Pelosinus fermentans DSM 17108: one gene and its partners. The protein of the gene in region 1 interacts with the protein of each later gene in a pairwise test. Links are inferred from orthologs where the notes say so. Each region holds a gene or a part of one and is shown in the gene's direction. Other genes may lie near its edges. The genes, in order: FR7_RS14090, FR7_RS17445 and rplL.

Region 1 (4,091 bases):
ACTTCTTTTTCGGCTAGTTGATTTGCTAATTTAGCAAGCTGATCTATATTGCCATCGGCATTTAAATAATGAAACTCGGCATGAATACCGTGTTCTGTAAGTTCTGCTTTAAAACCATGGACGGCATCATCTAAATTTTGCGTCAATTGCAGAATGCCTATAGTATACAATTCACAACACCTCTTTAAACATTTATAACCTCTATATATTCAACTTATTTATGAAAATACCTGCGAAACATAACAAAAAATATATTGGTCTTACCTACAAAGACATCTGTTATTGTTCAATCAGAAAGAATGAATTACATAGTGGTTCCGTTATTTCTTACTATAAAGTATAATAAAAATGAACTTTTCTATAGGAATAAGAATTGTGTCATCTAAAAGGATGTGAAATAGATGGAAAAACAATTGCAGCACTCTAATGCTAGGTCATTTGTGCATTTGCATGTACATACAGAATATAGCTTACTTGATGGCGCCAGCCGTATTGGAAGTCTGGTAAAACGAGCAAAAGAACTCAATATGCCAGCAATCGCGATTACCGATCACGGTACAATGTATGGCATTGTTGATTTTTATAAGCAAGCAAAAAAGCAAGGTATTAAACCCATCATTGGCTGTGAGGTCTATGTGGCTCCTCGTTCCCGGCGGGAAAGAACTATGGTGGAAGGGGAAGCCTATTATCATTTGGTATTATTGGCTGAAACCGATGAAGGATATCGTAATTTGATTGAGTTGGTATCGAGAGGAAATACCGAAGGTTTTTATTATAAACCGAGAGTTGATAAAGAACTGCTTAGCCAATATAGTAAGGGACTCATTTGCCTAAGTGCCTGCATTGCAGGAGAAATCCCTTCCTGGCTATTAAAAGATAATATCACTGTTGCTGAGGCGTTGGTTCAAGAGTATATTGACATTTTTGGAAAAGATAATTTTTTTCTTGAAATCCAAGATCATGGGATACCGGAACAAAAAAAGGTAAATACGCTTTTGATCGAAATGTCTCGTAAATTTGATGTTGGCTTAGTCGCGACCAATGACTTACATTATATTAACAAGCAGGATGCAGAATGTCATGATGTGTTGTTATGCATTCAAATGGGAAAAACCGTAGATGATACTGCTAGAATGAAATTCTTCAGTGATGAATTTTATTTGAAAGATTTTGATGAAATGGCACAGTTATTTGGGGCGTATCCAGAAGCCCTTGCAAATACTTGCCGCATTGCAGAGCGTTGTAATGTGACCTTAGATTTTGGCAATTTATATTTGCCTGAATTTCCTGTACCAGAAGGTCTTACAGCAAATGACTATCTTGAAAAGCTGTGCCGGGATCAGTTGAAAGAACGCTATAGTGAAGTCACTCCAGAGATTAATGATCGTTTGGCCTTTGAGTTAGGCGTTATTATGAAGATGGATTATTCGGGGTACTTTTTGATTGTTTGGGATTTTATTAATTATGCCAGACAGCAAGAAATTCCCGTAGGACCAGGCCGTGGATCGGCTGCAGGTAGTATTGTTGCGTATTTATTGGGGATCACTAATATTGATCCAATTGCTTACGGCTTGTTGTTTGAACGATTTTTGAATCCTGAGCGGGTTACTATGCCCGATATTGATATTGATTTTTGTTATGTGAATCGCGGCAAGATCATTGAATATGTATCGGATCGTTATGGTGCCGATCGGGTAGCCCAGATTATTACCTTTGGAACGATGGCTGCTAAAGGAGCTATTCGAGATGTAGGGCGAGCTTTAAATATGCCATATGGTGAAGTCGATCGAATTGCCAAAATGGTACCGAATGAATTGGGGATTACTCTGCGGCGGGCTTTGGAAATCAGTTCGGATTTTCGTGCTGCTTATGAAAATGAATCAGCGGTAGGAAAATTATTAGATTTAGCAATGGCAGTTGAAGGATTGCCACGGCACGCTTCTACCCACGCTGCAGGGCTAGTGATTTCTAAAGAGCCTTTGACTCATTATGTGCCGCTGCAAAATTCTGCCGAAGGATTTTTAACGACGCAATATGATAAGGATAAGGTAGAAGAACTGGGTTTATTAAAGATGGACTTGTTAGGGCTTCGAACACTAACTGTTATTGGTGATACGATTAAGCTTGTACAGAAAAGTCGGGGGATAAAGATTGATATTGATCATATTCCCTTAGATGATCCTAAAGTAAGTGCTATGCTGACTAATGGCGATACAGCAGGCGTCTTTCAGTTAGAGTCAAGCGGTATCACTACTTTAGTGAAGGATCTAAGACCTGAATGCTTTGCCGATTTAATACCTCTAGTGGCGCTATATCGGCCAGGTCCTTTAGGAAGTGGCATGGTAGAAGACTTTATCAATGGTCGGCATGGTAAAAAAACAGTTACGTATGTACATCCCTTATTAGAGCCAATTTTATGTGATACCTTCGGTGTTATTTTATATCAGGAACAAGTTATGCAGATTGCCTCGGTGATGGCTGGTTTTTCCTTGGGACAAGCAGATTTGCTTAGACGAGCCATGGGGAAAAAGAAGCACGATGTACTAGATGCCCAACGGGAGAATTTCTTGCAGGGGGCTGGTGAGCGGGGCATTGAACGGAAGATGGCAGGGGAAATTTTTGATTTGATGGCACATTTTGCTGATTATGGTTTTAATAAATCCCATAGTGCGGCTTATGCTTTGGTTGCCTATCAAACTGCTTATTTAAAGGCGAATTATCCTCAAGAATTTATGGCAGCTTTATTATCAAGTGTTATGGGGACCAATGAGAAAATTGGCTCTTATATTGAGACTTGCCGTCAAATGGGTATTGATGTACTGCCGCCTGATATCAATGCCAGTCAAAGTAGTTTTAGTGTAGATGGGAATGGGATACGTTTTGGTTTGGCAGCAGTAAAAAACGTTGGCGAGAATGCTATTCAAAATATGGTAGTTGCTCGTGATTCTAATGGAAAATTTGAGTCGCTGGTAGATTTATGTACTAAAGTGGATATGCGCTTAATTAATAAACGGGTAATCGAAAGTTTAATTAAATGCGGTGCATTTGATTCATTGGGTGCAAAGCGTTCACAGTTATTAGCAGTACTAGAACGAGCAATCGACATGGCTGCAGTGCGTCAGCGGGATAAGGTCAGTGGGCAGATCGGCTTGTTTTGTGAAGAGACTTTAAATGATGCAGATGAGATTACTCTGCCAGATATTCCCGAGATCCCAAAAGAACAGATGCTGGTATTGGAAAAAGAAATCACTGGCTTTTATGTAACGGGACACCCTTTAGATGCGTATAGAGAGAAGATGAACAGTTTCACTCCTCTAATTGAGTTGGTTACTGGTGAATATGGTGATGGCAAGAATATTAAAGTAGCGGGACTGATTATTAGTGCAAAGCGTATTACTACTAGGAATGGTGGAATGATGTGTTTTATTGCTCTGGAGGATTTTACAGAGCAGATAGAAATCGTGATCTTCCCTAAAACCTTTGATAAATTCAATAAAATTTTATTACCAGATACACCTGTTCGGGTATCTGGCAGATTGAGCATGAGTGAGGATAAGGCGAAAGTAATTGCAGATGATATTCAATTACTTGGTGATCCGCAAAATCTGGAAGTGCGGCTTAAAATTAGTAAAGTGCAAGAAAGCGGGGATGTTTTTGAAAAATTAAAACAAACCTTTAGGAAATTTCCCGGTTCTAGTGTTGTCTTTTTGCATCTGACAGATAGTCGGCGTGTGATAAAAACAGAACAGCAATTTTGGATCAGGCCTACTCCCGAAGCGATAGAAGCATTAGAAACTATCATTGGTAAAGGGCAGGTAACCATTGCATAAATAAGAAAACACTTGGTTGTAAGCCAAGTGTTTTCCTTATTTTCCTGTGAGAAGCAGTACAGCGATAGCTGCTCCTTCCCGTCCATATTATTATAATATGGTAGACAAGATATTACAAAGTTTCCTTAAATAGTGGGCGTTAGCTCTAAAGTAGATGAAGAAATTATATTTTTGTCACGCCTAAGAAAAATTAGCAGGAATACGCTCTAATATGGAGAAAGCAATGTATAGATTTTATTTTGAAATAGAATGCTTCGTAGA
Region 2 (2,945 bases), 710 kb from region 1 along the record:
CATAGGACCTTCTCCGATGCCAAACAGACTTCTCGCCAGAATAAATGAGGTAAAGTTACTGCATGCTCCTGTTAATACTGTAAAGGCTGACCACCAAGTAGCTGCTAGTGCCAGAACCCTCCGATGTCCCCAAAATTCAGACATGATTCCACCTGGTATTTGCATAAAAGCATAGCCAACAAAAAAAGCCGTCTGAATAAATCCCATATCCATTTTGCTAAAGCCTAATTCTTGCATAATAGTGGGAGTGGCTACTGATAAATTGACTCGATCCATGTAAGAAATAAAACTAATAAAAAACATAAGTCCTGCTAATTTCCATCGAAAACTTGTTTTTGTCTGCCCCATACGATAATCCTCCTCAATTATGAATATAAGTATTTTTGCAATGGACTTTTATTCATATTATCATATTATACTTTTGTTAAGTTTACATGTCAATTGACGAGAGATACGATTTTCTCAATTCTCCTTGACACCAGGTAGGAACTCATGCTACTATTACTTTCATCAACTACATACATTCATCAAGAGTTAGCCGAGGGGATTGGCCCGATGAAGCTACGGCAACCACCGCGCAATGCGAACGGTGCCAATTCCAACAGGAATTTCCTGGGAGATGAGGATCATTTTGGAAAAATAAAATCTTCTTCATCTTATGAAGAAGATTTTTTTATTATCAATCAAAGGAGTCAATATGATGAATCAAAATGCACAAGCTCAAACTCTGCGTAACTATGCCTCGGAAAAAGCTGGTCGTTTTACAGAATCCGTAATTAGAGAAATGTCTCGTATTGCTGCCGCTCATAAAGCCATTAATCTTGCACAAGGCTTTCCTGATTTTCCGGCATCGGATGAAATAAAAGAGGCCGCAGTTAAGGCAATTTTAGAAGATCACAATCAATATGCAATTACCTGGGGGACGAAGTCACTTAGAGATGCCATTGCTTTGAAAAACAAAAGAGACTATAACATTGATATTGACCCGGAAACGCAAATCACCGTATGCTGCGGTTCAACAGAAGGCATGGTAGCAACCCTCTTAGCCACTATTAATCCTGGGGATGAAGTCATTATATTTCAGCCTTTTTATGAAAACTATGGTCCTGATGCCGTATTATGTGGTGCTACCCCCAAATACGTCCAACTGCATCCACCAGAATTCAGCTTTATCAAGGAAGAATTAACGGCGGCATTTTCAGAACGTACCAGGGCCATTATTATTAATACTCCAAATAACCCTACTGGTAAAGTTTTTAACCGCGAAGAGCTGGATCTCATTGCCAAACTATGTATTCAATATGATGTCTTGGCAATTACAGACGAAATCTATGAACACATCATCTATGATGAAATAAAACACATTCCTCTGGCTACCTTGCCCGGCATGGCAGAACGAACCATAACTATCAATAGTATTTCAAAAACCTACAGCGTAACAGGCTGGCGCATTGGTTATGTGATTGCTTCCGGCGAAATCAGCCGTTCCATACGTAAAATGCATGACTTCTTGACGGTAGGAGCAGCCGCTCCCCTGCAAGTAGCCGCCGCCCAGGCCCTAAATTTTCCTACCACTTATTATGAAAAATTAGGGGATTTTTACAGTAAGCGTCGCGACTTTATGTTAAAGGAATTGACTGCCATCGGCTTTACTTGCATTCGCCCGGCCGGCGCCTATTATATTATGGCAGACATAGCGCCTTTTGGCTGGAAGAATGATGTAGACTTTGCCCGTCACTTAGCTGAAAAAGTAGGGGTTGCAGTCGTACCGGGATCTAGTTTTTATCAGGACGATGCCAATGACAAACATCGTTTTATCCGTTTTTGTTTCTGCAAACAATTTGCAACATTAGAAGCAGCAATCGAAAGACTGCAAAAATTGAAATAAAACATTATATTTTTTAGGAGGCATATTTAAATGAAAAAATCACTAAAATCCATTTCCCTTTTCCTATCTCTTGTCTTTATTCTAGGTTTAGCAACTGGCTGCGGTCAGCAAAGTACTGCAAAAGTAGAACAGAAAACATTAAAAGTTGGTGTTACAGCTGGTCCTCACGCTGAAGTAATGGATGTAGTCAAGAAAATTGCCGAAAAGGATGGCTTAAAAATCGAAGTCGTTGAATTTAATGATTATATTCAACCTAATGTAGCATTAAACCAAGGTGATATTGACGTCAATAGTTTTCAACATAAACCTTACCTTGACAATATTATTAAAGACCGCAATTATGATATCGTCTCAGTGGGCAACACAGTCATTTTTCCAATGGGCATTTATTCAAGCAAGCTGAAAAATATAGCCGATTTACAAGCAGGAGCCATCGTTGCCATTCCTAATGATCCAACTAACGGAGGACGAGCTCTATTATTGCTAGAGAAAATTGGTCTTATTAAATTAAAACCGGAAATCGGACTAAAAGCCGCTGTTACTGATATTATTGAGAATCCTAAAAAAATTGTTATCAAAGAATTAGATGCAGCACAAATCCCCCGTTCCCTAGCTGACATGGACGTTGCTGCCATTAACACCAATTATGCAATTACCGCTGGATTAGTACCGACTAAAGATGCAATTGCTATTGAAGATATCAACTCCCCTTATGCTAATATTATTGCTGTCCGTTCTAAAGATAAAGAAAATCCAGCTGTACAAAAATTCATTAAAGCCTATCACTCTGATGAAGTAAAATCCTTCATTAATGAACACTTTAAAGGTTCTGTTGCAGCAGCCTGGTAAAACTGGCACATAAAAAATAAAACATTTTGAAACGCGAAGGCGCGAAGGCTATGAAGCACACGAAGAGACCTGTAATCTCCTTCGTGTGCTTCGTATTTCTTCGCGTCTTCGCGTTTCGATTCATTTTTTTACAGAAGCAGAACACTATACATTTTGTATATCCCCATATTTACGCTGCACTCTCATGAGTCTTGCCGATAAACAAGTT
Region 3 (3,000 bases), 1.1 Mb from region 1 along the record:
GTACGTGGAGCGGTAGTATTGCCTCACGGTACTGGTAAAACCAAAACTGTTTTGGTTTTTGCTAAAGGTGAGAAAGCAAAAGAAGCAGAAGCTGCTGGTGCTGACTTTGTTGGCGCTGAAGATATCGTAGCAAAAATTCAGGGTGGATGGACTGAGTTTGATGTAGCAGTTGCTACTCCTGATATGATGGGTACTGTTGGTCGTTTAGGTAAAGTATTAGGCCCTAAAGGTTTAATGCCGAATCCTAAAGTTGGTACAGTTACTTTAGATGTTGCTCGTGCGATTAGTGAAATAAAAGCAGGTAAAATCGAGTATCGTACTGATAAAGCTGGTAATATTCATGCACCAATCGGTAAAATATCATTTGACAATGAAAAAATTATCGAAAATTTTCAAGCGTTGGTTGACATCTTGAATAAGGTAAAACCAGCTGCTGCTAAAGGACAATACATGCGTAGTGTTACTATAAGTACTACAATGGGTCCTGGTGTAAAAGTAAATCCACTTAAAGTTTCTGGCAAGAAATAATTAATTGTAAGTAAGAAGTGACAGTATAATCTTTGATCTAATGCAACTGAATAATAAATTTGGCTGTAGACAGCAGGTATCCGTAATGAACTAAGTGAGATGTGAATCTTTCTCATGTTCGCCTGCCGAGGTCGGGGATTATACTATAGCTTTTGCTATTAGCGACCTCCGGCTTATTATGCCGAGAGGTCGTTTTGTTTTGTAATCTTGTAAAGGAGGTGGATTTTAGTGGCTGTAACATCAGAAAAAATATCAGTCGTTTCCGAACTGAAAGGTAAACTTTCTGTAACAAAAGGTGCGGTATTGACAAACTACCGTGGTCTTACTGTGGCACAAGACACTCAACTTCGTCGTAAATTACGTGAAGCTGGCGTGGAATACCGTGTAGTAAAAAATACGATGACACGGATTGCTGCTAAGGAAATCGGAATTGAAGGGTTGGACGTTTATCTTGAAGGTCCAACTGCAATTGCGATTTCTGAAACAGACCCCGTTGCTCCAGCACGTGTAATTTCTGACTTTGTAAAAGAGCATAAATTAAAAACATTGGAAGTAAAAGCTGGTTTGTTAGATGGTAAGGTTATTGATGCAGAAGGTGTAAAAGCTTTGGCAAGCCTACCAACTCGCGAAGTGCTTATTGCTCAAGTTTTGGCTGGTATGCAAACTCCAATTGTTGGATTTGTCAATGTACTTCAAGGTTCTATCCGCAAATTCGTATATGCGCTTGATGCTGTGCGCAAACAAAAAGAATCAGCATAAAAAATTAAAATTAATGGAGGTTTTTTAAAATGACTCAACAAGAAATTATGCAAGCAATTGAGAACATGAGTGTTCTTGAATTATCTGAATTGGTGAAAGCTCTAGAAGAAAAATTTGGTGTTTCTGCAGCTGCTCCTGTAGCAGCTGCTGCTGCCGCTCCAGCTGCTGCTGCTGCCGCTGAAGAAAAAACTGAATTTGATGTTATTCTTACTAGCGCTGGCGCTAGTAAAATCAACGTTATCAAAGTTGTTCGCGAAATCACTGGTCTTGGCTTGAAAGAAGCTAAAGAAGTAGTTGATGGTGCTCCTAAAGCAGTTAAAGAAAAAATTGCTAAAGCTGATGCTGACGCAATCAAAGCTAAACTTGAAGAAGCTGGCGCAGCTGTAGAAGTTAAGTAATTATAACTCTCTATTCTTTCTAAATTATAGAATGAAAAATATAAAGAGTACCCATGTGGTGCTCTTTATATTTTTTCCTGAATTAAATTATTGGGGTATTGACTAACGGGTCTTATTGTGATATTATTGTTCAATGCAAAGAATGTTTATTTTAGGGTAATGTTTTTTTATTGTGCAATGTATAAAATCTAGATTGGCAGGAAATAGTAATATATGGAGGATGGAATCATATTTCATCATGAAGACAAATGCAAGGTCTGTTACTTGACTGGAAAAACCTTGCTTTTTTTGTATTGTAGTGCCTAACCCTTCATTTGCTAGGTGCTAAAGTACCACTGTAATTTGTCTTTTATTATATATTTCATATTTAGTGCTAATGGATGATATTATATTATGTACTGCACAATATTGTATTATGTAAAAGGTTTTATACCTGCGGCAAAATATTGTGAGTTGCGAAGCGACTTGCAATATCGGTATACATATCGCTAATGAAAATGTGCTGCCAAGGTATAAAGTTTAATTTGGGCTAAGGGGTGAAGGATTTAATGTTTAATCCTGTTCCGGTTGGCAAAAAGATCAGATATAGTTATGCCAAGATCAAAGAAGTACTGGACATGCCCAATCTGATTGAAATTCAGAAGAATTCCTATAACTGGTTTCTAAAGGAAGGGCTGCAAGAAATTTTCCATGACATTTCGCCTATTCAGGACTTTACAGGCAATTTGGTTCTGACATTTGAAAAATTTACATTAGGCGAAGCCAAGTATCACGTTGAAGAATGTAAAGAACGCGATGTTACGTATTCAGCTCCTTTACGCGTCAATGTTCGATTGATTAATCGTGAGACTGGCGAAATTAAAGAACAAGAAGTATTTATGGGCGATTTCCCACTCATGACAGAAAATGGTACTTTTATCATTAATGGTGCAGAGCGGGTTATTGTCAGTCAGTTGGTACGCTCTCCAGGTGCGTATTACAATGAAACAATTGATGCAACAGGTAAAAAACTGTATAACTCTACAGTCATTCCAAATCGTGGTGCATGGCTGGAACTCGAAACGGATGCCAATGATGTAATGTCTGTTCGGGTGGATCGCACACGAAAATTACCAGCGACCGTATTGATTCGTGCTTTAGGCTACGCGTCAAATGCTGCTATTGCAGAATTGTTTCATGATGATGTGCGGGTTCGCGCTACTTTGGAACGGGATAATACCAATTCCAGAGAAGAAGCTCTAGTCGAAATTTATAAAAGATTACGTCCGGGTGAACCTCCTACCGTAGATAATGCTACTCAGTTATTGGAATCACT

The links.
Region 2: the proteins of FR7_RS14090 (region 1) and FR7_RS17445 interact in binary tests that used the Escherichia coli proteins (3 or more experiments, as listed by UniProt). The link is inferred for Pelosinus fermentans DSM 17108 from one-to-one orthologs.
Region 3: the proteins of FR7_RS14090 (region 1) and rplL interact in binary tests that used the Escherichia coli proteins (3 or more experiments, as listed by UniProt). The link is inferred for Pelosinus fermentans DSM 17108 from one-to-one orthologs.

Annotation. Positions count from the first base shown.
Region 1 is NZ_AKVN02000001.1:3,044,457-3,048,547, reverse strand. The notes cover bases 100-4,030. They hold FR7_RS14090 (DNA polymerase III subunit alpha), read left to right. Parts: upstream 100-401; coding sequence 402-3,830; downstream 3,831-4,030. Other genes in these bases: FR7_RS14095 (ABC transporter substrate-binding protein), read right to left, coding at 100-170. Also shown: more of FR7_RS14095, read right to left, coding at 1-99. UniProt on the Escherichia coli protein: DNA polymerase III is a complex, multichain enzyme responsible for most of the replicative synthesis in bacteria. This DNA polymerase also exhibits 3' to 5' exonuclease activity. The alpha chain is the DNA polymerase catalytic subunit.
Region 2 is NZ_AKVN02000001.1:3,759,250-3,762,194, forward strand. Bases 10-2,794 are described here. They hold FR7_RS17445 (pyridoxal phosphate-dependent aminotransferase), read left to right. Parts: upstream 10-700; coding sequence 701-1,888; downstream 1,889-2,794. Other genes in these bases: FR7_RS17440 (MFS transporter), read right to left, coding at 10-348; FR7_RS17450 (MetQ/NlpA family ABC transporter substrate-binding protein), read left to right, coding at 1,919-2,737. Also shown: more of FR7_RS17440, read right to left, coding at 1-9; FR7_RS17455 (MATE family efflux transporter), read right to left, coding at 2,882-2,945. UniProt on the Escherichia coli protein: Shows aminotransferase activity with methionine and histidine as substrates, and to a lesser extent also with phenylalanine.
Region 3 is NZ_AKVN02000001.1:4,171,337-4,174,336, reverse strand. The notes cover bases 161-3,000. They hold rplL (50S ribosomal protein L7/L12), read left to right. Parts: upstream 161-1,316; coding sequence 1,317-1,685; downstream 1,686-3,000. Other genes in these bases: rpoB (DNA-directed RNA polymerase subunit beta), read left to right, coding at 2,234-3,000; rplJ (50S ribosomal protein L10), read left to right, coding at 757-1,287; rplA (50S ribosomal protein L1), read left to right, coding at 161-528. Outside these bases: more of rplA, read left to right, coding at 1-160. UniProt on the Escherichia coli protein: The binding site for several of the GTPase factors involved in protein synthesis (IF-2, EF-Tu, EF-G and RF3). Is thus essential for accurate translation.